One region of the Sulfurovum sp. MH2-6 genome, then DNA from elsewhere that is predicted to be linked to it. Evidence: riboswitches for the same ligand, from Rfam matches in the RefSeq annotation. Region 1 holds a riboswitch; each other region holds the start of a gene.

The links. A riboswitch is a leader RNA that binds a small molecule or an ion and turns the genes downstream of it on or off. The one in region 1 is predicted to bind cyclic di-GMP.
Region 2: another riboswitch for cyclic di-GMP. It lies ahead of AC4JOV_RS01515 (CAP domain-containing protein); the one in region 1 lies ahead of AC4JOV_RS04005 (hybrid sensor histidine kinase/response regulator).
Region 3: another riboswitch for cyclic di-GMP. It lies ahead of AC4JOV_RS10300 (L,D-transpeptidase family protein); the one in region 1 lies ahead of AC4JOV_RS04005 (hybrid sensor histidine kinase/response regulator).
Region 4: another riboswitch for cyclic di-GMP. It lies ahead of AC4JOV_RS02445 (DUF6701 domain-containing protein); the one in region 1 lies ahead of AC4JOV_RS04005 (hybrid sensor histidine kinase/response regulator).

What each region holds. Positions count from the first base shown of each region.
Region 1 covers NZ_CM178170.1:805,046-813,125, forward strand. The annotation lists gene AC4JOV_RS04000 (translocation/assembly module TamB domain-containing protein) at 1-747, shown strand, start outside; cyclic di-GMP riboswitch class I at 821-902, shown strand; gene AC4JOV_RS04005 (hybrid sensor histidine kinase/response regulator) at 1,044-3,674, shown strand; gene nspC (carboxynorspermidine decarboxylase) at 3,707-4,852, opposite strand; gene AC4JOV_RS04015 (hypothetical protein) at 4,952-5,395, shown strand; gene rpmH (50S ribosomal protein L34) at 5,497-5,631, shown strand; gene rnpA (ribonuclease P protein component) at 5,676-5,987, shown strand; gene yidC (membrane protein insertase YidC) at 6,034-7,632, shown strand; gene AC4JOV_RS04035 (Jag N-terminal domain-containing protein) at 7,641-8,080, shown strand, end outside.
Region 2 covers NZ_CM178170.1:303,009-311,088, forward strand. The annotation lists gene AC4JOV_RS01495 (peptidoglycan DD-metalloendopeptidase family protein) at 114-1,334, shown strand; gene AC4JOV_RS01500 (NUDIX hydrolase) at 1,337-1,903, shown strand; gene AC4JOV_RS01505 (globin domain-containing protein) at 2,187-2,672, opposite strand; gene AC4JOV_RS01510 (carbon-nitrogen hydrolase) at 2,747-3,622, opposite strand; cyclic di-GMP riboswitch class I at 3,687-3,766, shown strand; gene AC4JOV_RS01515 (CAP domain-containing protein) at 3,827-4,459, shown strand; gene AC4JOV_RS01520 (agmatine deiminase family protein) at 4,462-5,475, opposite strand; gene AC4JOV_RS01525 (hypothetical protein) at 5,475-5,612, opposite strand; gene AC4JOV_RS01530 (alanine racemase) at 5,665-6,672, shown strand; gene AC4JOV_RS01535 (hypothetical protein) at 6,691-6,903, opposite strand; gene AC4JOV_RS01540 (ATP-grasp domain-containing protein) at 7,105-8,080, shown strand, end outside.
Region 3 covers NZ_CM178170.1:2,013,714-2,021,793, reverse strand. The annotation lists gene AC4JOV_RS10325 (hypothetical protein) at 1-748, shown strand, start outside; gene AC4JOV_RS10320 (DUF262 domain-containing protein) at 748-1,785, shown strand; gene AC4JOV_RS10315 (hypothetical protein) at 2,983-3,360, shown strand; gene AC4JOV_RS10310 (transglycosylase SLT domain-containing protein) at 3,876-4,439, opposite strand; gene AC4JOV_RS10305 (peroxiredoxin) at 4,915-5,622, shown strand; cyclic di-GMP riboswitch class I at 5,905-5,985, shown strand; gene AC4JOV_RS10300 (L,D-transpeptidase family protein) at 6,087-6,599, shown strand; gene AC4JOV_RS10295 (DUF1450 domain-containing protein) at 6,639-6,860, opposite strand; gene AC4JOV_RS10290 (cytochrome c family protein) at 7,196-8,080, opposite strand, start outside.
Region 4 covers NZ_CM178170.1:501,245-509,324, forward strand. The annotation lists gene AC4JOV_RS02430 (type II secretion system protein) at 1-387, opposite strand, end outside; gene AC4JOV_RS02435 (prepilin-type N-terminal cleavage/methylation domain-containing protein) at 384-1,355, opposite strand; gene AC4JOV_RS02440 (type IV pilus modification PilV family protein) at 1,352-2,092, opposite strand; gene AC4JOV_RS02445 (DUF6701 domain-containing protein) at 2,092-5,610, opposite strand; cyclic di-GMP riboswitch class I at 5,835-5,909, opposite strand; gene AC4JOV_RS02450 (outer membrane protein assembly factor BamD) at 6,044-6,697, shown strand; gene lon (endopeptidase La) at 6,839-8,080, shown strand, end outside.

The sequences.
Region 1 (8,080 bases):
AAACAGCAAACATTTGCTTCTGACAGTGATATTATCGTGCTTCAAAATAACCATAAAAAAACAGATAATGCTTTTATGGATCATTTGAGTGTCGCCGTCAACATTGAGAGTAAAAAGCCCCTTATTTTCAAACAAGCAGAGATAAATATTCAGGCCAAACCGGCTTTTACCCTCTATAAAGGGCCGAATGAACCTTTAATGGTATTGGGATCTATAGAGTTGCTTGAGGGCGGTACCTATCTTTTCCAAAATAAGAAGTTTACTCTGGAGAAGAGTTTTATCTACTTTACGGGTACGCTAAATACACCGCTCTTAGAGATCAAGGCAAAACACCAGGCGCGTAACCACTTGATTACCATTACGGTGACAGGTACGCCGGAGGCACCGAATATCAACTTCTCATCAAGTCCGAGTCTTACACGGGAACAGATACTCTCCGTTTTACTCTTTGACTCCGAAGCGGGTGGTGATACCTACAGCGGTGACGAGATGATGAAGATGATGGGGGGTGCCATGGCCAAATCTGTTTTGGTCAATGCCGGAGTGAAGATCGATCACCTGGTACTTGGTGCGGGTAACAGCGTTGAGGTAGGTAAAAATCTTACACGGGACATTATGATTATCTATATCAATGACGAGATCCCGCGAGTTGAGTTGAAATATAGACACACTCCGAGTTTTGAGAGTGTCGTAGGAGCCAGCGGGGAGTCGAGCTCCTATGATATTATCTATACCAAAGATTTTTAGCCGCTTGTTACAGATATTTGGAAGTTGGTGCTTATTTAAGTCGATACGTTGTAAAATTCATTATAGGTATTAATGTTGAAAAAGCTAAACCTGTCGTGAGGCAGGGACAGAAAATCATGGGTCTTTCTTGTGAGGAAGATCGCCAGATTGCCAATAGAATCTACCTCTTTTAGGGACTATTCTGCTTTTAACTTTTTACCCAAAGATGTGAGTATCTGCATGGGAATGTATGTTACATTATCCAAGTGGGGATAGAGATCACTCAGATCACTAAAGTAGAACACTAAAGGAGTGATATGAAAATATCAAAAAACAGAAGTCTGCTGGGACTGCTGCTTATCGTAGTCATGGTAGCTTTTTTTATACTCTCTTATACGGCTTACACTACATATACAAAGTATGAAAGTGAACGAAAGAGTGCGAACCTCCCTTCATTCGTGGAACAGATAGAGTTGCTTATGGATACGATGGAGTTTGAAAGACTCAACAGTGCGATCTATCTGGTGACACGGGATGGAAGTGATGCGAAGAAACTTTCAAAGAGCAGAAGTGATGTCGATCTTGCATTGAAAAATCTCCAGCGTTATATTCAAGAGAGTCAATTTAGCGTATACAGCAGGCAAATTCAAAATATCAATCGTGAGTTACAGCAGACAAGGCGGGCAGTCGATGATGCCAGAGCGAACTATCAAGCGATTCTTATTGAAGCGTACCATGAGAATGTATTTGGATATATACGTGAGATGCTTGAAGGTCTGCAGGATATGCTTACCTCCGCTACAACAGCAGAGTATTTTACGGTGTACCTGGAGATTACAGCGCTTAAAGAGAATACCATACTTGAAAATACTTTGATCTCTTACGTACTGCTCACCTCACAAAGAATGCAACGTGAAGATGTCAGATTATGGGAAACGTTAATCGCAGAGGATAAGCTGCCTGAGTATCGTTTATTGGAAGACCAAATCGTCACCTCCAAGCTTCTTGCATTACTCTCCGCTGATGCGTATAAAGAGATTTTGGAAAAAGAGCGTGAGATGATCATGATTGAAGCCAACCGAGGCGGTTATGCCGTTGCTCTGTTGGGATGGCTGAATCAAATCGGTATCAAGATGGACTACTTGACCCAGGTGCAGTCAGAGTTACGTACACAGATAGATAAGCCGGATGAGACGGGGAAATGGTATGCTGCGGGATATGCACTGGGTGCCTTGGTAGTTCTGTTTCTGATGGTTTTGCTTTTGGTCAAGTTTTTCAAACTTCTACAGGACAGAGAGCTTTTTGAAGAGACGGTGAAAGATATCGAACTTGTACTGAATGACAATCAGCAAAAAGAGCTTCGCCGTCTGATTGAGAGCGGAAAGATGGACCACATCTATAAGTTTCTGATCAAAACGATCAAGGATGCCAACCAGACGAAAGATCTGTTTCTGGCAAGTATGTCTCATGAGATACGTACACCGCTTAACGGTATCCTGGGATTTACACAGTTACTCAAAGAGACAGAAGCAACAGATGAGCAAAGAGAGTTTATCACGACGATTGAGAGAAGCTCGGCACATCTTCTGTCGATAGTGAATGATATTCTGGATCTCTCCAAGATCAAAGCACAAAAAATAGAGTTTGAAAATATAGTGTTTGACCCTGTAGAAAATTTTGAGTCCGCAGTTGAGTCTTATGCGGCAAAAGCTTCTTCTGAACATATTGACTTTAATATCTTTCTGGATCCCACACTTCCAACGAAACTTATCGGAGATCCGACCAAAATATCACAAATCATTGTGAATCTGGTCAGTAATGCAATGAAATTTACTTCTCAAAACGGGGAAGTAAATGTCGTGATCCAGAAAGTCTCAGAAAAGGGTGAGGAGGTAAACGTAAAGTTTGCTGTCAGTGATACAGGTATCGGTATCTCCAAAGAGCAGCAAAAGAGGATCTTCCAGGCATTCGGTCAGGCAGATGTAAGTACCAGCAGAAAGTATGGCGGAACAGGTCTGGGGCTTTCTATCTCAGGAAGACTGGTAGAACTCATGGGAGGGAAATTAGAGATAAAAAGTGTTGTAGATGAGGGATCAACTTTCTATTTTACACTGCCGTTGAAAAAACCGGCAGATGCGACAAGAAGAGTCGTCGAAAATATGCGTGGAAAGACGGTGGGTATACTCAATCCGCATATCGATGAAAAATATTTTAGAAATAAAAACCTGGAAGCCTATATCGCCTATACGGGTGCGCATATAGTCAACTATACAGACGAGAGTTTATTAGATATCAAAAAAAGCCGTTCAGAGCTGCCTGACATTCTCTTTGTCGATCATAAATATCGACAGAGAGAGGATGAGATAAAACAGTTCCTTGGGATCGATACCAAAGTCGTTGTCATCTCAACAGGCGATCAGAAAAGAGCGCTTAAGCGTTATGGTCCGCTGATAGATAAGGTCCTCTATAAGCCTGTCAATTTTACCAAGACGCTTAAAGCCTTGAGTGATAAAGAGGAGATAGCGGATACAAAGAGAAATATCGTATTTAAGAACCTGCACATTATGGTTGCAGAAGACAATGCGATCAACCAGAAGTTGATTACTAATGTACTGAACAGGCTCGGTATTGAAGTGAGTATCGTAAATAACGGGCAGGAGGCCCTTCAAAGCCGTAAAGAAAACAGCTATGATATGATCTTTATGGATATTGAAATGCCTGTGATGGGTGGAATGGAAGCAACAGCGAATATCTTGAATTATGAGAAAAATACGCATAAACAACATATCCCGATCATTGCATTAACTGCAAATGCGCTTTCCGGGGATCGGGCGAAATATCTGGGGGCCGGAATGGATGGTTATCTGGCCAAGCCGATCGAACTTAACATACTTAAAAAGCTTTTGATAGAGTATTTTGAAGAGAAGGTAGTGGATGCAGCAGTGTAGTGGAGAGCTTTTCAGAAAAGCTCTCTTGAATTTTAAGAGAGCCTGCCTTTAAACTCCTCATATCCAAATTCTCTGACGATGTCTATATCTCCATTGAGCCTCTCTATAGCGATGCTGGGAAGTTTGATACCGTTGAAGGTTGTGGCTTTCACCATCGTATAGTGCATCTGGTCCTCGAAAATAATCTTCTCACCTATCTGCAGCGGTCTATCGAAACTGTAGTCTCCCATGATATCTCCTGCAAGACAGGTATTGCCTCCTAGACGATAGGTATAGGTTTTTTCACCGGCTTCACCTGCACCTCTGACATCAGCACGGTAAGGCATGATGATCGTATCAGGCATATGTGCCTCAGCAGAGCTGTCCAGTATCGCGATATCAATACCGTTATGAACTATATCAAGTACAGTAGAGATCAACGGTCCTGTTTGCCATCCGACAGCTTCACCGGGTTCCAGATAGACCTCTACATGGTAACGTGATTTAAATGTTTTGATAAGTCTGATCAGCCTCTCTACATCATATCCCTTGCGTGTGATATGGTGTCCTCCGCCGAAGTTGATCCATTTCATCCGGGGAATAAATTTGCCGAACTTCTCTTCAAAAGCCTTCAGTACCTCTTCGAGTGCCTCGCTGTCCTCTTCACAAAGGGCATGAAAGTGCAGACCGTCACACTGCTCCAGTATTGTTTCATCCAGGTTATCCAGCGTTGTTCCCAGTCTGGAGTAAAGACCGCAGGGGTTATAGATCTCTTTTGGTGCCTGTGAACATTCAGGGTTGACACGGATGCCTAAGGAGAGAGAGGGGTTGATCTCTTTGGCTCTTGTTGCAAAGCGTTTGAACTGTGCAGGCGAATTAAAGACCAGATGATGTGAAATAGAAGCGATCTCTTCAAGTTCATCTTCTTTGAAGGCCGGAGAGTAGGTATGTACCTCTTTTCTGAACTCTTCCTCTGCCAACTTGGCTTCATGCAGTCCCGAAGCGCAACATCCGTCAAGGTATCTTCGCACAGTATCAAAGCTCTTCCAGAGTGCATATCCCTTTAGGGCAAGCAATACTTTTGCACCGCTTTGATCTTTTACTCTCTGTAAAAGTTCCAGATTTTTTACAAGTTTCTCCTCTTCAAGCAACCAGCAGGGTGAAGGAAGGGATTGGTATTTTGTCTCTATTTTTTCCATGAGAAATTATATCAAATAAATTTGTTATAATGACGTATACTAAAACAAATAAAAAGGATCCAAATGGCGGAGAGTGGGGTAAAGGCTAGGAGAGCTGATTTGGCTTTTAACGAGAATGCGCTTAAACTGGCAGTAGGTATGATTGATAAATTAACGACGTCTATAGAGGTCTTATACTATCTATTGGATCATAGACGGCTCAATTCATTTGTTTTGATACTGGTTTCGGCAGAGGATATTGATACGCATGCAGTGATAGAGAAAGAGAAGCGGGATACGGATCTGCTGTTTTGTCTTGGTGAAGAACATAATGTACATGCATTGCTGTGTCAGGAGACCAAAGTGGATGGCGGATATATGTTTGCCGACCGTATTGTGAGAAGACTTTCAGAGGAAAAAGGGAGTGCTGTTTACTGTACGGTATTGGAAGTGAGAACAACAAACTATAGCAGTAAAGATATTATTTTTAGAGCATTGGAGACCTATCTGAAAGCAAAACAGGAAGGAAGTGAAGCTGAAATAGTAGTGAAGAGCCTCAATTAAACGCCTAAAAACCTCTATCTTAGCCTTATTTAAGAGAGTTTAAGGTAAAATCGCGTCCATCATATACCGCATGTAGGTAAATTTAACTAAGGATAGTCCGAATGAAAAGAACATATCAACCACACAACACACCAAGAAAAAGAACACACGGTTTTAGAACAAGAATGAAAACTAAGAACGGTAGAAAAGTGATCAATGCCAGAAGAGCAAAAGGTAGAAAAAGACTAGCTGTATAAGTTAACAGGATAGTCACATCAGTTCGATCAAACATTTTACTAGGATAAAGACTAGTAAAGAGTTTTCTGGAGTGTACCATCGCTCCAGTTGCAGTTGGCACACACCTTACTTTGTACTTTTTTTTAAAAAAGGGAGTACCTATAAAGCAGGTTTCGTTGCCAGCAAAAAAATAGGAAATGCAGTTCAACGTAATAGAGCGAAACGTCTACTAAGGGCACATTTCATAGAAAATATTGACCTTCTATCAGCTGGAAGCTATGTTTTGGTAGCAAAACCGGCGATTTTGGAGGCTGACTTTAAAAAGACTGACAAAGCGTATCTACATGCACTGAAAAAGTGCGCTGCATTAAAATAATTACATTATAATAGCTATTCAATTTTTTTAACACAAGGGTATCACTTTGGAACAGCCAGATCTTCAAAAAAGACTTCTATTAGCACTAGCACTTTCATTTATCGTATTTATCGGTTATAGTTATTTCTTCCCTGTGCAGGCACCTATAAAAACTGAACAGGCGCAAACAGCACAGACATCGCCGCAAACTCCGGCAGTAGAGAAGAGTACAACAAGTGCCGCACCTGCAGGAGAGACAACAAAGGTTGCAATGAATGCACCGCAGAGCACTACCGCGACAATCGCCACAATCAAATCCGATGAGTTTATCATTACAGTAGACGAGTTCGGGCGTTTGGCTCAAATGGAACTTCTCAAAGCAAAGTACCGTACAGAAGATGGCGAAAACCTGAAGATATTGGCGAGTGATAAAGTGAAACCGTTGGAGGTGAGATTCTCCGATACGAAGATCAATGAAGAGGCATTTGCTACACCATACGTCAATGAAGGTGTATCAGAAGTGGACGTAACAACAGGGGCGAAGACGATTACGTTGGTTCAAAGACTCTCATCGATGACTCTTACTAAGAAAATCACCTTTAAACCGAGCGGTGAATACAAAGTGGATATCTCTACCTCTGTTGCAACACCGTACTTTATCACTCCGGGGTATAGACCTGTAGCTGACCAATCAATGTATATGCTTGTAAGAGGTACATTGATCAAGGGTGCAGATGATATTATCACAACGATCGAGGATGGTGATGCAGAAGGACATGAAACATTTAAAAATGCCAAGATAGCTTCTGCATTTGATAGATACTACGCATCGCTCTTTTATGATTTTGATAAAGGGATGAGTGTCTCTGTCCTGCAGGTAGGTGAAGGTGATCCTTTGACTTTTGTAAAAGCTGACGGTGATGCATCATTCACAGGATATATCGGGCCAAAAGAGTATAAGGTGCTTCATGCGATCAATCCTGAATTGACCGATGCGATCGAATTCGGTTGGTTTACTTTCCTTGCATCACCGTTCTTCAAAGTACTGCTTTGGATCAATGATTATGTAGGAAACTGGGGTTGGGCGATCATTATCTTTACGATCCTTATCAAGCTTATCCTCTTCCCGCTTTCATACAAGGGTATGATGTCTATGCAAAAGCTGAAAGACCTTGCTCCAAGAATGAAAGAGCTTAAAGAGAAGTATGGTAAAGATCCTGCCAAGATGAATGCACAGATGATGGAACTTTACAAGAAGCATGGTGCGAACCCGATGGGCGGATGTCTCCCGCTGCTTCTTCAGATCCCTGTATTCTTTGCACTCTACCGTGTATTACTGAATGCGGATGAACTGCAGGGTGCAGAGTGGATCTTCTGGATCAATGACCTTGCCGTGATGGACCCGTACTTTGTACTTCCTGTATTGATGGGTGTTTCTATGTGGTACCAGCAGAGAATCACTCCGGCTAACTTTACCGATCCGATGCAAGAGAAGATCTTTAAATGGTTCCCTGTTATCATGACGGTATTCTTTGTATACTTCCCGGCAGGACTCGTACTCTACTGGTTGGTAAACAATATCTTTACGATCGGTCAACAATACTATATCAACAATGCTTACGCTAAGCAAAAAGAGATGGCAAAAGAAGCACATAGCAAAAAATAGGAGTGCTGATGAAAAAGATCAAAGCACCTACATTAGAAGAAGCTTACGCAAAGGCTGCAAAAGAATTAGGGTGCTCTATCACTGATATCAAATATGAAGTGATACAGCATCCCTCTTCAGGAATTTTTGGACTTTTTAAAAAAGAGGCGATGATCGTCGCTTCTTGCAAATATCCTCAAAGTGTATCGGAACCAAAATCCCCTGTAACTTCAGAAAAGAAACATCCTGCTAAAGAGTCAAAAGAGCGTTTTGAAGAATCGGTCACTGAAGAAGAAGCTGAAGAGAAACAACCTAATGTAGAAGAAGATGAAATCGTTGAGAGTTTCTTCAGTTCTGAATATCTGGATGAAGACGACACCTATGAGATAGAAGAAGAGGTCATTGTATACGATGAACTTGCACGACTTATCGAGTCGCAACTCAAAGAGCTGATGGAGCTTTCATGTTT
Region 2 (8,080 bases), 500 kb from region 1:
AGTTCCATAATCAATGCGTAGTGACCTTAACTAATTTCAGTTATAATAATGCCGAATAAATGGAGGCTTAGAAAGTATGAGAAGAAATAGAATGAACCACATTGAGGCGCCAAATGTCACTCTTTAAAAGTATTGTAATGATACTTTTTGCAGTGACCTCTTTGTTTGGAGCAAAAGTGACGCAGCAGAGTTGGGAAAGAGGGCAGACTTTTTCAAACTACTTGGAAGAACATAATATTTCAAATAACCTTTTGAACCAAATCTCGAAGGAAGACCAAAAATTCCTCACAGAGATACAGAGTAATGCTGAGTATTACGAGTTGATCGATGCAGACAATACGCTGATACAGGCTCTGATACCTATCAACCAAGAGATGCAGATCCATCTTTACAAAAACGGCAAGAGCGATGAATATGGGTTTGATATCATCCCGATAGTCTATGAAGAGAGTGAATATTTTGCAAAAGTTGAGATCAATTCTAATCCTTACACCGATACGCTTAAAACGATCAATCAACCAAAAGTAGCCAAAAGAGTAGGGCAGGTGCTCAAAAATACGATCGATACAAGATCTTTGGCAAAAGGCGATCAGCTAGCGTTTAACTATAAGCAGCGTACCAGACTGGGGGAAGTGTATGATATGCCGGATATAGAGGTAGTAAAGCTTACCACAAGGGGTAAAACGAAATTTATCTATGCGGATGAAGACGGAGACGGGCATCTTGAAGGAGCGAACCGTACCAGTTTTACCAAAGAGGGAGATTTTATACACCTGGTGCCTTTCAGGGATCGATCCAAAAGACTCGGTATGCCGCTCAGGCATATACGTATTACCTCTAGGTTTACCTACCGAAGATGGCATCCGATCCTGAAGCGCTATCGTCCGCACCACGGAACAGATTTTGGGGCAAGACGCGGGACCCCGCTGTTGGCAGTCTATGACGGGAAGGTAACGTATGCCGGATGGATGGGAGGATACGGTAAAGTGGTGAAGATCAGACACCCGAGAGGTTATGAATCACTCTACGCACACCAGAGTCGTATCCATGTACGCAGAGGACAACAGGTCAAAAAGGGGCAGATCATCGGCTATGTAGGGAATACCGGTAGAAGTACGGGACCGCATTTGCATTTTGGACTTAAGAAGAGCGGAAGATGGGTAGATCCTATGAAGCATCTCAAGCGGGCCTCTTTAAACAAGAAGAAGTTTAATAAGATCGTGATCAAAGATGCCAAACTACGTAAGGAGAAGCTGGTCAACCTGATCGATACAAACAGCAGTTCTTATATCTGGAGTGCACCCGACAGACAAAATATGAGGATCGGTGGATAACGATGGAAAATGAGATCAAGTCTTTCCGGCTAAACCCCCTTGAAGATCCAAAGTTCATCACTACCTCTTTAGCTACCTATCAGCAAAACGGTATGGCAAAAAGTTGGGAGATTGTAGAGGCACATGACAGTGTCGCGATACTGATCTACCATAAAACAAAGGATGCCTTTGTCTTGGTGAAGCAGTTCAGACCGGCAGTCTATCTCAATAATAACGAAGGACTCACGATCGAACTCTGTGCAGGCATCGTAGATAAAAATCTCTCATTGATGCATATCGCAGCCGAGGAGATAGAAGAGGAGTGCGGTTACCGGGTATCTGTAGACCGGTTGGAAAAGATCACCTCTTTTTATACTTCAGTAGGGTTTGCAGGGAGTAAACAGATGCTCTACTATACAGAAGTTGATGAGAGTATGAAGGTCTCTGAAGGGGGAGGCGTGGATGATGAACAGATCGAAGTTCTCTATCTGCCGACAGCAGAGGCGAAGTCATTTATATTTGATGAAGCAGTCGCAAAAACTCCCGGGCTTATGTTTGCATTTATGTGGTGGTTTGAAAATAAAAAGTAGGGAGCAGGGAGTAGGTAGTAAGGAGTAAGTTTGGTAAGCATTTTTTTAAAATGCTTTTATTTTAAGGTTTTGTTCAAGTAGTCTATGAAAAATTGCTACCTGCTACCTGCTACCTGCTACCTGCTACCTGCTACCTGCTACCTGCTACCTGCTACCTGCTACCTGCTACCTGCTACCTGCTACCTGTGCCTACACGGCTTCACTTCGCTACGACCGTTCCGGTTCCAAAGCTACAAACGTGAAGCAGTTCACGTTTGCTTTACGCTCCTCATCTGCTACCTGCTTAGTTGTCCTGGACGGCCTGTGTATAGGCAGCATAAAAATGGCTGCCGTCTGTGAAGCTGTTGACCGTCAGTTTGGAAAAGGCTTCAAGGTATTTCCAGAAGTTCTCTTTGAGCTCTTGGGGGATATCCGTTTCACGCAGTACTGTCTCCATGCATCCAAGCCACTCATAGCGGCTTTTTTCATAGATGGAAAACTCATCATGCAGGCGAATCATATATTCGTTGAGGTCTTTCCCCTCTGATTCTATATGCACGTTCGGTCCGCCACAGAGCTGGATAAAAAAGCGTGCATTTCTCTCTTTGACCTTTTCAAACTCCTCTTCATCCTGAGGAAAGAAGTTGGCGATAGAACTCTCATAGATCTCATCATAAAAACGGTACATCAGGTCTTTCATACCTTCATATCCCAATGCTTCGTAAAATGCCGGATCAGGCATTTTAAAGTGTACAGGTGCACCTTTCTCAACAGGGGTTACATCATACATCTTATCTCTCCGAGTGTAAAATTTGGGATATTGTATCAAATTATCATAAAGGGCACCTCCCAAAACCCAGATAATTACTCGTCGCAGTAACGTCTGAGCAGGCAGTGGTAAGATTCGATACGTCTGTCACGCAGGAACGGCCATATATCCCGTACTTCTTTGGTACGGGTATGGTCGATATCCGCGTAGAGTATCTCTTCATCTTCGCTTCCTGCCTGTGCCAGTATCTCTCCCTGAGCTCCGGCGATAAAAGAGTGGCCCCAGAAACGTATGCCGTCCATCACGCCGGAACTGTCAGCTTCAAACCCTACACGGTTGCACGAAAGAACCGGAATACCGTTGGCAATAGCATGAGAACGCTGGATCGTGATCCAGCTCTCTACCTGCCGTGCCTTCTCCTCGCTACTGTCCGCATCGAACCATCCGATAGCTGTCGGATAGATAAGCACTTCAGCACCGCGAAGCGTCATGGCTCTTGCAGCTTCCGGGTACCACTGGTCCCAGCAGATGAGCACTCCCAGCCTGCCTACGGATGTATCGATGGGTTCAAACCCGAGGTCTCCGGGTGTAAAGTAGAACTTTTCATAAAAGCCCGGGTCATCAGGGATATGCATCTTGCGGTATTTCCCCGCAACAGTACCATCTTTTTCAAAGACCACGGCCGTGTTGTGATAGAGACCTGCGGTACGCTTTTCAAACAGTGAGGTGACAAGTACGACACGATTCCTTTTTGCAATCTCAGACCAGAAAGCGATATCCTGTTCAAAGTGGGCAGCATAGTCAAAAAATTTGGTATCTTCACTTTGGCAGAAATACTCATTCTGGTGAAGTTCCTGCAGCACTATCAGTTCTGCTCCATTTTTTGCAGCCTCTTCTATCTTCGAGGCAGTAGCGTTGATGGTTTCGGTTTTATTGCCATAAAATTTCTGTTGGATAAGTGCTGTTTTCATGGTAGAAATTTTAGCATAATTTTATTTTTTATTAAACCGTATTTTTATATAGTTATAGCAAGGAAATGTTAAAAGCCAAACATATCGTGAGATATGGACGGAAAGCCAATGGGTCTTAAGGATTAAGATAGCCAGGTTGCACATTCTTAGCTGCATGTAACTTTTGCTTTTCCTCATTATTTTTTATCTTCAAAGGAAAAGTATATGAAGAGTACCGCTATTGCTGCACTGTTGTCAGCTACACTATTTATCTTTACGGGATGTGGTTCGAGTAAGGTTGCACATACCAGTATCGTGAAGAGTGAAAAGAGTTATCTTTCGCAGACGAACAGTATGAAGAAAAAACGAGCGCACGCTTCCCCCTCTTTTATCACCAAATCAGAGCAAAAAGAGTTCCTCGCCCGGATCAATAAAGTCCGTTCAGAGAGAAGGTCTTGCGGTAGGTATGGTCGCATGGGACCGGTACAACCGCTGGTCTGGAGTGACAGGCTCTATGAGGCTGCGTATGAACACAGCTATGATATGGCCAAGAGCAGCCACTTCAGCCATGATGGATCAGGTACCAGAAACGATAGGGCAGCTGTTGATATGAGGCTAGGACGCGGGAGTAATTTGAGAGAGCGTATGCATTACTCTGACTATAGATGGCGTGCCATCGGTGAAAATATTGCTGCAGGGCAAAAAACGACACAAGCAGCAATGGATGCATGGCTTCGCAGTGATGAACACTGTAAAAATCTTATGAGTGAGCACTTTACAGAGGTAGGTATGGCTTACTATCCTTCAACGGATCAGTACCAGACCTACTGGGCTCAGAACTTCGGGCGCAGTCTGTAGCCTTAGTAGGCCACCTGCATCGTAGAACAGTGAAGGCTGCCTCCCTGTTCTATCAATTTGAGACAATTGATCGGAATGATCTCTTTGTCCGGAAACTCTGCTGCAAATACCTCATGGGCAATTTTATCCTGCGGTGTACCGTATGTCGGGTAGATGAGTGCCTCGTTTGTGATCAGAAAGTTTGCATAGGTAGCCGGTAAACGACGCCCCTCTTCATCATAAATCGCGTCAGACATCGGAAGCGCTACCAGGTTGTAAGGTTTTCCGTCAACCATTGTAAATCTCTGCAGTTGTTCTTCCATCTTTTTGAGTGCATCATAGTGTTCATCACTCTGATCCTCACACTTGACATACATGATCGTATCACGCTTGACAAAACGTGCAAGTGTATCGATGTGAGAGTCGGTATCATCTCCCGAGAGATACCCATGGTCAAGCCACAAGACTCTTGAAGCACCGAGGGTCTCCTGAAGTTTTGCTTCCACCTCTTCTTTACTTAACCCGCCGTTTCTGTTTGGGTTGCAGAGGCATTCAGAGGTAGTAAGGATCGTCCCCTCTCCATCACTCTCGAGTGAACCGCCCTCAAGAACAAAGGCGATCGTCTCAAGCGGTGTAGTGCCCATATAACCCATCTTGTGAAGTACTTTGTTGACACTGTTGTCAAGCGATGCTTCAAACTTTCCTCCCCATCCGTCAAAAGTGAAGTCGAGCAGTTTGAGCTCATCCTCTTCTCTGATGGAGAGATATCCGTAGTCGCGTATCCAGGTATCATTTGTCGGTATCTCGATAAATGTCATGTTGCGTGTCGAGCAGAACATATCGGATATCTCCTGCTTGTCTTGACAGATAATGTATACAGGCTGTGCGTAGGCAATGGCCTGTGCGATACGGATAAACGGGCTGAGCGCCTCGTTTAAACTCTTTTCATTTTCTGGATCATACCAGTCTGTTCCTTTATGGGGGAACGACAGGAGTACAAGCTTTTGTCTTTCCCACTCTGCAACCATATGTTTCATCAGTCTAGATCGCACCTTTCATTTTGTTTTCCGTTGTTGGCATCTTTGATCGTTTTTTTTAACTCTTTGACAAGCGCAAAAAGGACCACTGCGGTTAAGATAAAACCGATAATTTTGAGAATTGTCATCCAATCCATTTTTTACCTTTATTTAGGGGTGATTTTTGTCTATTTGGGGTATAATTCCTTCATGGCATATATAACGATCAGTAGACAAAATTTTTATCATAATCTTAACCAAATCACGCTAAAAACCGGCTCTAAAGAGAAAATAGCCATTGTACTGAAAGACAATGCCTATGGACACGGTCTCAAATTGATAGCTACACTGGCCAGTGAGTACGGTATCAAACATGCTGTGGTTCGTGATTACACGGAAGCTAAAGAGGTCAAAGAGTTCTTTGAGAGTGTCGTCGTACTCGCCGGAGAGAGCAGGGTGGATGAGGTCTGCAGTTTTGCGATCAACAGTATCGAACAGTTATCCGGTATAGAGAAAGGATGCCGTATAGAGCTTAAAGTCGATACCGGTATGCACCGTAATGGTGTTGCTCTCAGCGAACTGGATGAAGCGCTGGACATAATCACGGAAAAGGGTTTGAACCTGGTGGGTGTGATGACCCATTTCAAGTCTGCAGATGAACTCGGATCAGACTACTTTTGGCAGAAGAAGTACTTTGGACTGGTGAAGCAGAGCGTTAAAGCACGCGGTTTTGAGAGTGTACGGTTTCACTCGCATAACTCTGCAGCGATCCTGCGTACAAGAAGTTTTGATGATGATATGGTACGTGTGGGTATCGCCGCCTACGGATATGATGAACTTCCTGAGGGGTTTGACAGGACAGATCTCAAGCCGGTGCTGAGACTTTATGCAAAAAAAGTTGCCACAAGAGTGCTCAAAGCAGGCCAGAGAGTAGGGTACGGCGGCAGCTATACCGCTCCAAGAGACATGGTGGTTTCCACCTATAATATCGGCTATGGTGACGGATGGCTGAGAGCCAGTGACAAGGCAGCTTACCGGACGAGTGAAGGCTTGGAAGTACTTGGCCGGGTATCCATGGACCTGATAAGTTTTGAGAGTGAAAAAGAGTCACTATGCATTATGGATGATGCACAAAAAGCAGCACAACACTTTGGGACGATCTCTTATGAGATCACGACGGCACTCTCCTCTGATATACCAAGGGAACTGATAGAGTAATCTGTCTCTCCGAACCGCTTATTGGTGGATGACTCTAATGAGATCATTATTTTCATCCACAATTTGAAAGATATGTTTGTCTCCCGCTTCCTGATGATAGGTGACTTCACTGTTTTGCGCATCATCCAGCACCACTTTGATTGTTGCCTTCCGGTCTTCTGTCTTCACATCAAAAGAGATGATCTCTACTGCTGAAACGACTACCCCATCTTCTAATTTTTTCAAAATCATCTTTTCTCCTTTTCACTCAACATTTACTTATGGTACTTAAAATAACTTTGTAAATTCATTAAGTTGATGATGTGTTTCCCGCTGTTTGGCACGTTTACGCTAAGGAGACTTTTCATCTTTTTGTGAGTATAATGTATTCATCATATTTAGTTAGTTTAATCTTTCTTTTAGAGGGTTAAACATTGTTTGGAAGGGAAGTGCATGGCAAAAAAACATATTTTATTTATCAATGGTATCCCTGATGATGGTGCACTTAAAATTGATCAAATTCACAAAAACGGAAACATTAAATGGAGTGGAAGCGGTAGTGCCAATTTAATCAATTTTTTAAAAAACGATTATTTCAGCAGGTCGAGCATCATTATGGATACGAGAAAAGATCAAAAAATTCCTCGACAGATGATTCATGGGGTCTTTAACCAGATATCTGATCCTGATACCCATAAGATCTCACTGCAGAAAACGGAGGATTTCTATCAAGCGGTTTCCAAGCATCTCCCCTTTTTTAACCCTCCCTCCCTGGTGATGCAGACAACCCGGGACAATATCTATAGAATGCTCCAGGGGATAGATAAACTCCGTGTCCCCAAGACAGTAAAGATACAGCCAAGGTCACCTTCGGATATCTATGAGGTGATCAAAAATGAGAAGTTTGAATATCCTGTTATCTTCAGGCAGGCAGGTGACCATGGAGGTATCAGTACGATAAGAGTCGATAATGACAGAGAAGTATTTTCTCCGTTTGCCCTGGATGGAAGGGATTATTACCTCACACAGTTTGTAGATTATACGGATCAAGAGGGAATTTATGGAAAATACCGTCTGGTTGTTGTTGATGGTGAGGTTTATATCAGACATGCAATTTTCAGCAGAGAATGGATGGTGCATGCAGGAAGTCAGTTAGATAAGGAAGAGAGTCAAAAGTATAAAAAAGCTATTGCCAATCGTTTTACAAAAGAGATAAAACCCAGGATCCAACCCATTATTACAGAAATATATCATCGTTTAAAGCTTGATTATTTTGGTATTGACTGCAATATCGATGAGAATATGAATCTGCTGATTTTTGAAATCAATGCCAATATGAATGTTTTTACCAAAAGCAAAAAGACGCTTTTTTCAAAGCATATAGAAATGATACGTTCAGCTTTGGTTGAGATGTTAAGAGATAAAGGAA
Region 3 (8,080 bases), 1.2 Mb from region 1:
ATTAGCTGAAAATAAAAATGATATTTATTTTTCTGCCTATTTAGAATTAATTGCTTATCTACGTAGTCTATTTGTATTTTATAATCAAAAGATTGATGAGCTTACAGATCATGATTTAGAATGGACCTGGGCAAAATATTTAAAAAATATAATTGATGAAAATAGATATGAAGAAGTTAATATAGTTACATACAATTATGATATCTGGCTTGAGAGAATATTAATGCAAGCAAATATACCATTTTCAATTAATGGTTTCCCTTATGCAAGAGGTAATAGAGAGGTTATTGAAATTTTTAAGCCACATGGGTCTATTAGCTTTAAACATGGATCTGTACAAGATCATACTATGTATAAGATATCATATGAAAAAGAAATTAAAGATGCACCAATTTCCGAGTTTAGCATAGATTATGAAAATTTAGAAGACTATCATTTAATTAATCCTCTTATACCACCTGCAGGTGAAGCAGGTCGGATTGACAGTTCATGGTCCAAACAAATTCATAACAATATTGAAACGATAATACATGGTATGGGTAAAGATGATGATTGTATAATATGTGGTTTATCATATTGGCATGTAGATAGAAATGAGTTAGATGCTATTTTAGTAAACTGTAATCCTGAAATGAATGTTAAAATGATAAATCCGAACCCTGCTAAATCATTTACAGCAGTTCTAACAAGTTTATTTAGTAAATTGATAGTTTATCCAAATGCAAAAATTTTAGAGAGGTTAGTATAATGAATGAGATATTACAAAGGACAACAAACACAATACAAATTGCTGAATTTTGGGAAAATTTTCAGTTAAATAAATATAATTTTGATCCAGCTTACCAACGTTATTCTGTTTGGTCAGAAGAAAAACAATCATTTTTTATTGACAGTATACTGAGAAATTATCCTGTACCTCCAATTTTTTTGCATAAAAAAATAGATGATGCAACGGGTAAACAATCTTTTGATGTGATTGATGGGAAACAACGTTTAACATCCATTATTAGATTTATTAATAATGAAATACCTGCAACATCAGAAACTGATAATGAAGGTGATGAATTAGCAGGACTTTATTTTAAAGATTTAGATAAGGAGGCATTACATTATTTTAAAAAAGCTTTTTGGAGATATGAACTTCAAATTCAATATGTAGATACAGAAGACAAAGAATTAATAGATAAACTTTTTGATAGACTTAATAGAAATGGTGAGGCATTAAATGGACAGGAGTTACGGCATTCCCAATATCATAATAGTTTATTATTAAAAACAGTAACGGACTTAGCTGAAATAGCATTTTGGAAAGAGCGTACCAAACATTATGATTTAGCTAGAATGGAAGACAAAGAATTTATCTCTGAACTTCTTTTTGCTGTAATAGAAAAGAAGCCATTAGGTGCTGACAAACAGGATATTATTGATAATTATTATAAAAAACTATATAATGAAAAAGACTTAATTGAACCTGCCAAAAAAGATTTTATTGATATCACAAGTTATTTGGAGGCATTACATATTGACTATGAGAAATATTCGATTAAGGGTGTCAGTCATATTTATGGTTTATGGTGTTTTGCTCAAGAATGTTATAAAAAGAAAGAAGATATTGAATTCGTATCTAAAAAACTTGATGATTTTTATACTGAATTAAAAAATCTTTCACAGACTTCTGAACCAAATAAATATGTTGAGTTATATAAAAAATCTATGTCGGCAGGTACGAAATCTCAAAGTCAACGAACTCGTAGACTAGATGCTTTAAGTAGTTATGTTTTTTAGCTCGTCGTATACTGAAAAAGTGCGAAGCTTGATAGTCGGAGAAATCAGTTAAACTATAAGAATACAATATAAATGAGAGGTGAATAAAAAACCTTTAGCTCGTTCCCAACGAGGACGTTGGGAATGCGCCCTGACCAAAGGGAGGAAGTGCCCTTGGGGTGTATATCGCAGATTAATCTATCTGGAACTTATAAGTCCATCGTTAGATGGCAGACAGAGTGTGGATTCCCGGGGCAAGCCCGAGAATGACGTAAGGGTCGATATGGATTAGTCATTCCCACGCGAAGCATGGGAACGAAATGTAATCTACCGATAGTGGAAAATAAGCAAGAAACATGAAGATCGGTTGAGAACGTTTGGCAGTGCCAAACCTACGGATGAAAGGGGCATCTCCTCACTGGTTCCATATCTCTTGATATGTAACCCATACTTTACTATTTTTAGCTCGTTCCCAACGTCCTCGTTGGGAATGCATATCGCAGGTTAATCTATCTGTAATTTATGGGTCCATCGCTAGATGGCAGGAAAGCGTGTGGATTCCCGGGTCAAGCCCGAGAATGACGTAAGGGGCGATATGGATTCATAGCTCGTTCCCAACGTCCTCGTTGGGAATGCGCCCTGACCAAAGGGAGGAAGTGCCCTTGGGGTGCATATCGCAGGTTAATCTATCTGTAACTTATAAGTCCATCGCTAGATGCCAGGAAAACGTGTAGATTCCCGGGTCAAGCCCGAGAATGACGTAAGGGGCGATATGGATTCATAGCTCGTTCCCAACGTCCTCGTTGGGAATGCGCCCTGACCAAAGGGAGGAAGTGCCCTTGGGGTGCATATCGCAGGTTAATCTATCTGTAACTTATAAATCCATCGCTAGATGGCAGGAAAGCGTGTGGATTCCCGATCGGGGTCGGGAATGACGGAGGGGGCGATATGGATTCTAGCTCTTTACCAAGGTGTCCGTGGTAATGCGCCCTGATCAAAGGGAGGAAGTGCCCTTCATCGTAACTAGGTGTCAATTTTTAGACTTTATAACTTTTTTGTTATCAATTTTTATAAAATATTATAATTTTTAATTTATTTGGTTGTACAATGCCTTGTGTGTACAATGCATACGAAAATATATTGAAAAAAGGGAAAATTTTTATGAATTACGTATTTGATAGCCTACAATTAGGAGATTTACTAGGAAGCGTTGGAAACTTGGTTGGTACAGTGGCAAACACTGTAGATACAGTGGCTACTGTTGGTGATGTTGTAGTTGACGATGTTGCGAACCTGGCTCTTTCTGTTGACCATGTGTTGGATGTTGCTACTTCTGTTGCGACAACAGCGATCACTGCTGATGTAGTAAACCTTTTATTGGTTGCGGATGCTGCAGTTGATAACACAACGATCATCGCTGATAATCTAGTGAACGGTACTGTATTGCCTGCAGTGAACACACTTGTTGGTGGAGTTGACTTTCTAGTGAACGATACAGTACTTGGTACTGTAGGCAGTACACTTGGTTTGGTTGATAACCTACTTGATACTACGCTTGGTCTTGCTACTTCTGCAACAAGCGGTTTCATGGCATAATCACCCATTACTCTCCGCTTGGATAAGCGGAGGGTAGTTCAAGTATTGCGTTAAACACGTATCATAAAAAATTGAATAGAGTATAGAAAGAAACAGATTTATCATTTGGATCTATATCCACTGAATATACGGGGAAGAGGGGAAGATAACTCATCTCATTATTATCATTTTTGTTTCGCATATAAAACGCTTTGAGATCGCTCTTCAGGAGAGCAAAGAAAAGCAGGTTGCCTGAGATTTTTCGCTAAAAACTTCAGCCAACTTTCTAAAAATATAGCGTCAGGTACTGATCATACCATTACCTGGATGCTATGCTTACCGGTTTCCTATCTTTCGATATGAACCCCTACTTTAATCCTATATCCTATGATCATAGACTAGCGTGAGAGGGAAATAGTGTTCTGTAGTCATTCTCACTTGAAGCATGGAATTCAAAGGGTAGATTCCCTATAGTAGTAGGGAATGAGGAGAAGGGTGAGGGGACATTCCGCACCAGGAGATGCGGAACGAAGGGCTTAGGCAAGCCTCTCCTGCCAATACTCTTTCCATACGATAACGAGTTTCGAACGGTGTGTTTTTCTCAGCTTTTTTGGAAGGTTGTATCGGAGATTTCGTTCGAGGCGTTTTGTGAGTTTCTTGTTTTTCATAATGGCATTGAAACCGCCTGCACCCTGCTGGTGCGCTCCGTAGATAGTAAAAGCACTGATCTCGATGCCTTTTCTTTTCAGTGCGCGGATATTGTTTTTTAGGATGGCATGAAATATTTTGTCCTGATTGCTAGGCTTTTTCCATTGGCTGTAAGGGATGCCCAGTTTCCTGGCATATTCCTTGGCTGTTTTAGGCATGATCTGGTAGCGTCCGTAGGCACCGCTTTTTTTGTTCTTAGTATAGTAGCTCCCCGTCGTAGATTCTATCTTGACAATCTTCTTCACGATCGATGCAAACTTTTGTGAACTGATCCCTGCCTTTTTTGCGATATGTTCATAAGCAGCTTCGGCACCGGTAGTGCTCAAGAAGAGAACGGTGAGAAGTGTAAGTGCCGGTCGGGAAAAGATCGGCCGTTTTACTCTGGCTGCCAAAAGCATGATTGCGATAGATAGTGTAACTGTATAGGCTAGTACTTCGATGCTTACTCCTTTATGATAAAAATTTGATTTGGGAAAATAAAAGACAAAAACTGTCTCTTTATAGAAGTTATCGAAATTATATAGAATAAAACTTAATAAAACATTAAAGCTTAAAGTAAGATTAATTTAATTGAGAAAGATGTATCAAAACGTATAGTTTTATCGATTTTATAGCATTCGAGATGAAAACGATACCGGAGTATATATAGTATAGTGACTCCAGGGAATAAAAGAGAGTATCTCAGAGAGGGAAAATCTCATACAAAGGGAAACAAATAAGCACTCTATCAGTAAATATCCTATTAAATATAAGTAATAATAAAGAAAATTATAGATTTTTTGAATGTTTTATAAAACTTTAAGAATGATTCATATAAAATAAATTTTATCAAAGGATAATAATTATCCTTTAGAGAAAGGATTGATTATGGCTTGTGATACAGGTTCCAAACCGATAGAAGAGACACAAAACGTCTCAGAAGAAGAAAACAATAAAAATAGAGAAACAAAGGAAAATAGAATGAGTTCATCTTTAGTACTAAGAAAAGCGCCGGAATTTGCAATGGATGCATTTGATGCGAAAACAGGTCACTACACAAATGTAAAGAGTGAGGATTATGCTGGTAAATGGTATGTGGTATGTTTTTACCCGGCAGACTTTACCTTCGTATGTCCCACAGAGATCGCGGCAATGAATGCAAAATATGACGAGTTCCAGGAGATGGGTGTAGAGATCCTTGCCGTATCCACAGATACGAAGTTCTCTCACAAAAGATTTGTTGAGACCGAGCCGTTGTTGAAAGATCTTAAGCTGACGATCGGTGCAGACCCTACAGGAACGGTCAGTAGAGCATTCGGTGTAATGATCGAAGAGGAGGGGATCGCACTGAGAGGTAGATTCCTTATCAATCCGGAGGGGACTGTAGTGGCGCAGGAAGTACAGGCACCGATGGTAGGAAGAAACGTCAACGAGTTCCTCAGACAGGTAAGAGCATGGCAGCATGCTGAAAAAACAGGTGAAGTATGTCCGGCAGGTTGGCAGCCTGGTAAGAAAACACTCCCGGTCAATACGGATGTAGAAGAGATGACGGGTAGAGTAGGTGACTATATTACCATAGAAGAGATCATGTCCTAATCTCCGTCGGGTTCGATATCTTCTGATATGGAACCCGTCTTATGCGCTTCACTTCGCTGATAGCGGACTTCTCTCGTCTCTATTTACTCTTTTGGGGCAAATCAGATATTTCAATTTAATGCTTTTTACTATGCAAGATGGCAATACTATACCCAGTGCCGTTCCTCTTCCGCATCATGAAGCGTTAACGGTACAGTGTCTGGAAAGAGTGGTGAAAAATGAGGCACTCTCTCCGTCTTATAATTTTTTAATCATTATCATAGTACAATCTACTCAGATATTAATGTTAAAAGCTAAACTTGTTGTGAAGCAAGGACAGAAAGTCATGGGTCTTTACCTTTTAAAGATCGCCAGACCGCACACTAAAAGAAGTATCTTTTTACCTCTGCGTCAGGATACCTCTACCTTCTTCTCTTTCAGGTTTTTGATATCTCATATGATACAAACCCACTCAAAGGATCGTTGTGAAAAAATATTTCTTTCTCTTCATTGTTGCCCCTATGTTTCTCTTTGCAAATACTGCATCACTTTCGAAATCGTCAAGTATCAAAGCAGATCTGGTTACCGTCGTAAAATCAGAAAGAAAGATGATCCTTTCACACAAGGGTAAAGTCTTCAAAACCTACAACATCGCTTTAGGCGGAAATCCTGTCGGACACAAACAGGTACAAGGTGACCAAAAAACGCCGGAGGGCTACTATAAGCTTGACTATTTTAAAGCAAACAGCTCTTTCTATAAAGCCCTGCATATCTCCTATCCAAACAGAAAAGATTGTAGAAATGCCAGAAAAAAAGGAAAAAGCCCCGGCGGAGCGATCATGATCCATGGCCAACCCAATAATGAAGGGGGATGGTTTAAGTCATTTTTTAAACAGCGTACGGATTGGACGGCAGGATGTATCGCAATGTATAACAGTGATATGGATGAAGTCTTAAAGTATGTGACGGTAGGTACTACTATTCATATCAAGCCTTAAAGGATATCTGTTTCCCCATCTCTATTTTGGGAATGCGCCCTAAGCGAATGGATAAAGCGCTTCGATCTTCTTGATCAGCTTTCCCATCCTCTTAGCTTTCACCTTTACTCCATCTACCTTGGCCACGGGCTGGGACCTGCATTTGTTGCAAAAACCTCCGATGCATGAGTTGACAATGATGGTGCTATCGGGAAAAGCTTTGGAAAGCTTTTTTTCAAATTTCTTGATCTTGGAAAATTTTTTACAGAGTTTTATCTTCATACTGTGACTATAGCACCGGCTACGTGTAGTGTGTGCGTAGCACTATGTCTCAACCAAATGACCCTCTAATCAGTCTGATTTACAGAGTAGTACAGCATAAGATTGAGGTTGACGATTTTTTATAGAGAGGTGTGGTTTCCTAACTGTACGGATGTTACCTTCGGTTCTTCAGCGATTCACCTTGTTTTTATCTGGCAGTTTAATAAAGTTTCGTGGTAGTGAAGCCAGAAAATGGTAGCGTTTTAACTCCTACTCCCTGATAGGAAAGAGGCTAGGTGGTATCTCTTGTTCCTATACCAAGTATAGAAACAAGAGGGAAGAGGATACCCTTCCTTTTAACGAAGGAGAGGAATAACGGCTTGGTCGGCGGATACCTCTTCCGAGTGGAGTTTTGTCTGCTCATCGAGGTATTTCATCAGTGCGACTTCGGTGAGGTCATCATCTTTGTAGAGATCCTGTGCAAATCCGTAGGCGAGTGTCTGGTACATGAGCGTGACGTTTACCGTATAACTGCTGCTTGCAGCCAATGCTATCTCGTAATCGACAGTATCGCTTCCTCCTATGAAGTTAGGGTCCGTATCGGCAGCTCCATAGGCTTTTATCGTCTCTGGAACAGCAGTTTTATCCATTCCTCGCGGCATGATACGGTTATCTTTGACAAATTGTGCCGCATTGAGCAGGGTGTAGGTTACATTGTCCTCTGTGTCTGCCATGATCCCTTCATAGACTTGGACCTCAGAGGGATCAACGATCTTCTCATAGTGTGGTTCATAGGCCTGGTTGGGGTTATCGTCTACACCGATGATCTGTCTACCGTCCGGAGCAAGGGCCCCTGACTCAAAGACTGTAGTATTTTCTGCATCTTTGACCGTGACATGAAGCCATGTACGACGTGTAGGGATACTGGTAGGAAATTTATGTCCGCTGTGATTGGTGACTTTGACACTGAAACTCAATTTCCCATCACTATAGTCTGAGGGAGTTATCTCGACATCTGCTGAAGCTTGCAGGAATGCCCGATTATTGGTGATCGTCTGGTCAAAACTTGCATCATCAGCGATAGCACCCAGTTTTACTTTGTTGTTTTTGATGATATTGAGCATATAGGTATTGGCACCGATAAACTTATGCTGGTGGAATGGTTCTTGTGGAGCCAGTGTACCGTTATCCGGACGTGTCGAGATGACCACTCCGCCTTCCGCAACCGGCATGTGACATGA
Region 4 (8,080 bases), 300 kb from region 1:
GTTCAGTTCGTTATTTCCGGTACTTGGATTGTCCAGTTCACTTGTATCTTTGCAGGCTTGTATATCACCATCGGCACCGATATAGGCGATATGCGTACTTACCTTGTAGCCTTCACCTGTGTTCCCCGGATCGTTCGATCCGACAGTGGCATTGATATCGGTAATGCATTGCCCTGTTGTGTTCCTATCATTGGCAGTCACTGTCATAATGGCAAGTTCCGTATAGCTTTTTGCCAAAAGGATCGCCTGCTCTTTGTTGTACTGGGTTGTTGTCTCTTTGACGATCTTCCCCGAAAGGCTCATGACATAGATGGCAATACTGGACATCAGTACTATCAGGAAAATCGCTGTGATTAAGGAAAATGCTTCTCTGTGGTTTCTTATCATCGGATCACCGCCTTCTCTTTACAACTGTTGATCGTAAGGTCTCCCCCGATATTTTCTCGTTGACAAATTTTCAAACGAATAGAGCTTCCGCTTCCGGTAAAGTTAAAGACACTGACGTTTCTGATCAGGACCTGACTTTTTCCATTGTCATAATTTTCATCCTCCCATGGCTGATAGTCATAGTAGAGTCTGAGATCCCATAGACCCGCTTCGTCGCCTTCACCTAAATTGATATCTTCAAATCCGCGGTCTTTCAACTCTGCAGCAGTGAGCTCCACAGGTACGACAGCATAGGCTGTCCAGGCAAGCTTGTAGTGCTCTTTGACGGTTCTGCTGACTCCGGTAAGCCTACTCTCAAGATTTAAAACGGTATCTCCAGTTTGTCCCGATACCGGATGTATGTTTTCCGCACTGACGCCACCGGCATACCCTACCGTATCGGCATCAAAGGTATCGGGGAAGAGGATCGCACTGTCACCAAGCCCAGAATTACCTGAAGAGAGTTCACTGATAATGCTTCCCAAAGCACCCAATCTTGATCCAGGTGTGGAGAGGGCATCCTTTGTGCTCGCTGTCACATCGGCATAGCCGCTCCAGGCAGGCCGTCTTTTCTCTCCGGTTGTAGGGGATGTGGCGACGGCACTGAAGCCATCATTATCATAGGCTATCCACTCAAGAATATTATGTGTCGTATCCCCTGCCGGGATACTCTCTATAGGAAGAAAGTTTGCATTGTCTTGTCTGGCTATCACGGTTCGAGGGATGCTGTAGGCGAGTCTGTTGACCAGTTGCGTGATCGCCAGTTCGGTTTTCACACTGCTTCTGTGTACGGCTCTCTGCATGATATAACTCTCATAGACCTGAACAATGATCTGCGAACCGATCGATGCGACGATCCCGAGTACGACGATGACAAATACCAGCTCGATCAAAGAGAAGGCTTTTTTATGTCGAATAGAATGTATCATGGAAATACCACCTGATTGAGTTTATAGGTACCGATATTGCAGGAAAAAGCATTGAGGACGATATTTTTCTGCAACTCCTCCTCCGGGCTATTGGTTTGAAGCCTCACTTGAACCTGTTTGATATTGGAGTCGGTTGCGACAGTGTTATTGAAAGGGGTGTTGTAGGTGAGGGTATCGCTTGTACCTGCATAGGTGCTTCCCCCCGGCGTATCATTCAGGTAGTTGACGGTAACTGCAACGGTGATCTGTTTGTCGACGACATCACCGATCAAGGTCGAGGTAGGGTCTTCATCTATTAATGCGGTGGTGGCATTAGTGATAAAGTCATCAATATCATCCGTATCTCCGGCATCCGAGCCTAAGTTTATGGGTGCTGTGGCATTGATCTCTCCTCCCAGTGAATCAAAAAAACGTCTGCTACTGGAACTGGGTGTACCTGCTCTTCTCCCCGTCGGTATCGCTCCAACCATCTGCTGGTCCAGATCATCATTTCCGTTCACAGAAACCAGTATAGAGGCGGTGCGTGTGCTGTCCGTGTTGCCTTCATCCCATTGATGTGTCAATATCATTCCTATCTCCGCAGAGGCAGAGGCGATCGCTTCCTGCTGTAGTGCCACATAACTACTTTGTGTTGCAGTAGAGATCAGCATCGGTGCTGACATCAGTACGATACCCAGGATAACGATCGCAAAGATCAACTCGATCATCGCAACGGCTCTTCTCATTTTTCTTTTCATTACCAGTTCAACCTTTTCGTTTTGGTAGTACTTGCATTGACATCAAGTACATGACCCGTCTCCCCGACACCTGCCCATCCGGAGTCACCGGTAAAGCGTACTTTGTAGAATGGATCGGGAGGCAGAGTCGGGCTGTTTGCATTATAGATCATCCATGAATGCGTAGTGGTAGGCGTTGATGTGTTGAGGAATATATCAAATATCGCCGTAGTTGACCCGCTGGTTCTCTCTACCTGGATACTACTGTCTTGCGCATCTGCAATGATATTGACATCTGTATCTACCGTGGCACTGCCGTTACCCAGTGAAAGGGTCGGAGGATTCTCAAGTGTGATACTGCCGTCTCCAGTGTTTTCATTGTGATCAAGCGAGAGCCACCAGTTATTTAGATTGGTTTGACCTGTAAGCTGTATGGAGTCAGGGAAGAAGGTACAAGTAGGGAATATATCACAGTATACAAGCGCAGTGATCGGTGTCGTTGCCTCTGTCCCTTTTACGTCATAAAAGTCTTTGGAAGCCTTGGCACGCCCGAAGTAGAAGGTGGCATTTCTCTCATCCGTCTCTACGCCTGTTCCAATGATAACGGCCGTTTTCCCGGAAGCGGTATAGGTAGAGGCTACAGAGATATTTACATCACTCTCGGGAACCCTGAATGGATTAAGAGGCTGGTTGTTGTATCTCTGATAATTGAACATCAATCTATGACTCAGGTTGCTGTCGTTCCATGTGATGTTACGAGTACCGTTTGCCTCACCCTCACCTCCAAATCCAAGCAGCAGTTCATTCGGAATATCGTGGATAAGTGTATCATTGTTGAGCGGGTGTTTATTGGCGAGTGACGGGTTCCACTCTGTGACATTGAGGTCAACACTGACAGGGTTTTCATAGAAAAGCTCTCCCTCTCTGAAGTTTCTTGTGACATTCCCCTCGGCGTTCAGTGCACTGATCGTTACATCCATATGTGCAGACATATTGAGGTCGTTGGAGAGATAGGTGAAGTTGCCGTCGTTGTGGTTTCTCAGTACGATATTGTCCACACTGAAGTGGTGTGGGATGAAGGTAACCATATCATAGGTACAGATATAGGTATGCGCACGGCTCGTGTTACAATCCATAGGCGTGTCATCATTGTCTACTGCCGCCCACTCCTTATCATAGATGTTCAGCATGATGGTCCCCACATCCGTATAGGATACAGCTACGGTCTCATCCGGGTTGGGCGCACTGGATGGTCCAGAGAGGTTCTGACTTGAAAGTCCTCCCACCATAAATCCTATCTGAGTAGTATTGAGCGTAGCGTTACCTTCCAGTACCTCTTCCGTATCGGGTTGACCATTTTTAAAATATCTGATCTCCACGGACTCAAGATCACTGTTGTAGTTGTGATCATTCACGGTATAGTCCGAGACTACAGCATCTGTCGGGATCGCTGACCCGTTTGTATGGATACCGTCATCAGGGTATCTTGCTATGAGTGAAAGGGGATACTCCTTACCTGCTCTCAGCAGGTCCGGGGCATCAGGGGAGGTCATCCCCGTATCCATATGGTCCGGACGGATGGCAAAGTTGTCTGTGGTGCATGAAGGCTGGATGTTGAAGGTACACATATAACATCCCAGTTGATTCACATAGATGCTGTCTGTTGCCGGGTCATATGTGGGATCACTCGGATCAGCAAATCCGTTATTGGCTGAATCACATGGTTTTCCCCCATCCATCCCGCATCGGTCCCAGGCATCCTGTCCAAAGGCAGTTTTATACTGAACCTCGGAGTTCACACACTGCGCAAGTCTGGCAAAGTTACCGGTGGTACTACTGTTTGCCAGACAGTTCTGCCCTTCGACACTCAGAGAGTTTGGATCGACAAAGATCAACCGCATTCTGGATGCTTTTGAGACGGAGGTCGGTACGATCATCGGATTCTGTGCAGAGATAGTATCGGGCAGTATGTCAAGGACGAGCTGCTGCCCTGTATTGGGGTTGATGATATTGTCTATTGTCAACGAACAAGTATCATCGGACATATAGGGTACGATGGAGTAGGGGATCCCTGTAAGTGTTTCATACGGGACAGCTTCTCCCGCAAGATTGAGGTGTACACCGGTGACCTCTCTGCTTGGCATCCCGGCAACCATCGTCTGGATATATTTGAGCGAACCCTCTACATCTGCAGCATGTGCATTATAGGTGGAGGCATTGCTCCCATCGATAGGGGTATCTATCAGGTCTGCACTCGATGTGACTGTTACACCCCCCTCACTGGTCCCGTTACATTCATAGATACGGCCTTTATGGTGGAATCCCAGTGCGGTGTAGTAGTCACCGAACATTGCAATACCATCTATCCTAGGGGTATTGTAGGTGCCGCTGTCATGGAGGAGTACCTCTATATTGTTTACCAGGTTGTGATCGATATGAATGGCATACCCTTGCGTATAAGATCCATACTCTGTAGCATGTGAGATATCGTTACAGTCATCTCCCACTGCCCCTCCTGATGTGGAGCCGATATAGTCACAAGAACCGGCTTTTGTTTCCGGGGCATACATCTTATAGAGTTTTATATCACTCAGTACAGTCGTTGCATTGTACTCTCTGACCGCTACATACGCTTCACATCCACTTCCATAGTAGAAGTTACCTTTCATTTCACAGGTGCTGTTATAGTCTACTGTACGTAATGGGGTCATATCCGTATAACATAGATGTTCGGCAGTATCTTTTTCATTTGTTATACCAGTCGTCTCCGTAAAGGTATTGTCACTCGGATGCACATCCGGCAGTGCGCTCTCCACTGTTATGGTATTTGTCACCACTCCTGAGTTAGGCTGCGCAGATGGTGCACGGACATGCAGCCTGAAGATAGAAATCTCTCCTGTATCAAGTTCTCCATCCAGTGTACACTTTACGATACCGTAAGCTAATCCCGTAGTAAGATTATTTTCACCTCTACAGTCCCATTCGCTTGTAAGGCCATTGGTCATATCCAGATCAACCGACATACCATCCGGCAGTGTATCGGTGAGATTTACATCTGTGGCATTTTGATTTCCGATATTACTTACACTCACCGTATAGTAAAAACGATCATAGATCAGAGCCTCTTCAACATTTGCTATTTTTGTTACTTTCAGGTCATTCCCCTCTGACGGATCATTCGGTGTAAATCGAGCAGAAATATTATATGCATTCGCAACATTCTCACTGTCCCCTTCCAGGTAGATAAAATATTTCCCTGCCAAAGTTGAGGGAATGGTAAGGAGTGTTGAAGCATTATTCCCTATAGACCCGGATGCAATCGTAGGACAGAAAGGGTTTCTCAGCTCAGAGTAATTTAAAATTTTATTTGTATTGTTATGGATGGTGACTTCTAGCGTTCCATTGGCGGGAACATCAAACGAGTAGTAGTCTCTATCTCCCGAACTACTGGAACCTTGAACTAATCCGGTATAGATTCCGAATGCAAGTACCGGTTCGGCTTCACTACAACCATTGTTCGGTTCTGTTTCTGCATACAAGATACCCCCAAAGAGTATGAGGATGCCTGAGACTAAAGAAATAAAACTCCCTTTCACTCTACGAAAAGGTAATAAAATCAAAAAAAATCTTTTAATGATATAGGTCAGATACTGCATGGAACCTCCTTTCCAACCGCTTCTTATTATTATACTAAAAAATATAATAAAAAGCTACAAAAGAGACCAAACACATTAATGTAAAATAAATAACCAATTTACTTCTATTAAGCAACCCGGCTGTCTACAAGAGACCCGTGGCTTTCCGTCCCTATCTCGCAATAGGTTTGGCCTACAATTGTTTAATGATGGCATAAGGTTACTTAATTCTTTCTAATGTAAATAATGGATTGGAATCTCTCGAAGCTAATACGCTTTTTACGTATTTTGAGCTATGATATTGAGAGTTAAAGAACTTCACAGGGAGTGATGATAGATGTTACAGATGATGAAAACAGTTTTTATAGGAGTATTTATCTCCTTTTTTCTTGTAGGGTGCGGAAGCGATGAGAGTACAGTCGAAGAGTTCAATAAGCCGGCGCTCTACTGGTATCAGAAGATAGCAAAGAGTATCTCCGGCGGGTATATGGACAAAGCTGATGCTTACTATGTCTCGCTCAAAAGTGAACATATGCGTTCCCCTATGATGCCGTCTGCGATCATTATGCTTGCGCATGCGCATATGAGCCAGGAGGAGTATCTGCTTGCCAACTTCTATCTGGATGAGTATAACAAACGTTTCGGGGCAGGCAGCAATCGTGAATATATCGAGTTTTTGAAGATCAAGGCCTCTTTTTTGGGGATTAAGGATGTTTACAAGGATCAGAAGTTGATACAGGATACCATCCTTAATGCAAAGATCTTTCTCAGCCGTTATCCCGGGTCGGACTATCATCCTTTGATAGAGACGATGCTCGTCAGGCTCTATATGACACAGTATCTTCTCAATGAAAATATTGCAGCACTCTATGAACGTACAGGCAAAGAGAAAGCGGCAAAGATATACAGGGATAAAAACAGAGATTCTGTGATTCAGCAGAGTGATATCACCCCTCCTGAACAGGGGATCGTAGGTCGTGTTTTTGACTAACGTGAGGTAGCAGTCGGTTGAAAACCGTTAATCTTTTTGCGGTAGCCTAAGTGAAAATAGTAGAAACACGCTATCAGTTTGATATAGTCTGGTAGACATTTACAGAAGAAATTTTATGGAAATAACAAAGGAAATATTAGTATGCAATTAAGTGATTATGATGCATTTCCCACACAGTTGCCTGTGGTCGTAGAAGACGAACTCTTTCTCTACCCGTTTATGATCAGTCCTATTTTTCTGAGTAATCAGAAAGATATCGATGCCGCTACCATGGCGATGGAGAATAACTCTCTGCTCTTTGTCACCTCTTCAGTGAGCGGTAAAGAGGGAGAAAGAGATTTTGATGCGATGTATAAAGTAGGGGTTGTAGGCTCCATTATGCGTAAAGTGCACCTGCCTGACGGGAGGGTAAAGATACTCTTTCAGGGGCTTTCCCGTGCAAAGATCGTCGAGGGCACCGAGGGAGAGATCAATCAGGCGATGATCGATACAGTAGAGCTGGAACCCTATAATGAACTGAAAACCAATGCACTGATGGATATACTCAGAACCAAGATCAAAAAACTCTCTTCTCTTAACAGTAATATCCCGGCTGACCTTTTGCGTACGATAGAGGAGAACGATGAGCCTAACCGTATCGCCGATCTTGTCTCTTCCATGTTGAAGCTGGATAAAGAGGTGGCCTACAGACTCTATATCGAACTGAATATCGAGAAACGTCTGCTTGCACTGATCGATGTGATCACTTCCGAGATCGAAGCAGCGAAGATCCAGAAAGAGATTCGTACGAAAGTACACAGTAAGATAGAACAGACCAATAAAGAGTACTTCCTCAAAGAACAGCTCAAAGAGATCCAGCAGGAGCTTGGTATCGATACGCAGCGTGAAGAGGAGATCGCCAACTTCAGGGAAAAGATCGAAGCACTGAAGCCCCACATGCATGAAGATGCCTATAAGGAGATCAGTAAGCAGTTGGAGCGTTTTGCACGTATGCATCCGGAATCTGCGGATGCCAATGTACTGCAAAGCTATCTGGAGTGGGTACTTGACCTGCCGTTTGGCAAATATACCAAAGAGAACCTCAGTGTAGAGAAGGTAGCGCAAGAGCTGGACAAGGATCACTACTCACTAGAAAAACCCAAAGAGCGTATCGTCGAGTTTTTCTCGGTACGAGAGCTTGCATCCTTAAGAGGGATGAAGCAAAAAGAGACCAGCGGGGCGATACTCTGTTTTGCAGGACCTCCGGGTGTGGGTAAAACGTCATTGGCAAACTCAATTGCTACGGCTTTGGGTAGACCGCTGGTCCGTATCGCTTTGGGTGGTCTGGAAGATGTGAATGAGCTTCGAGGTCATAGACGTACCTATGTCGGCGCGATGCCGGGC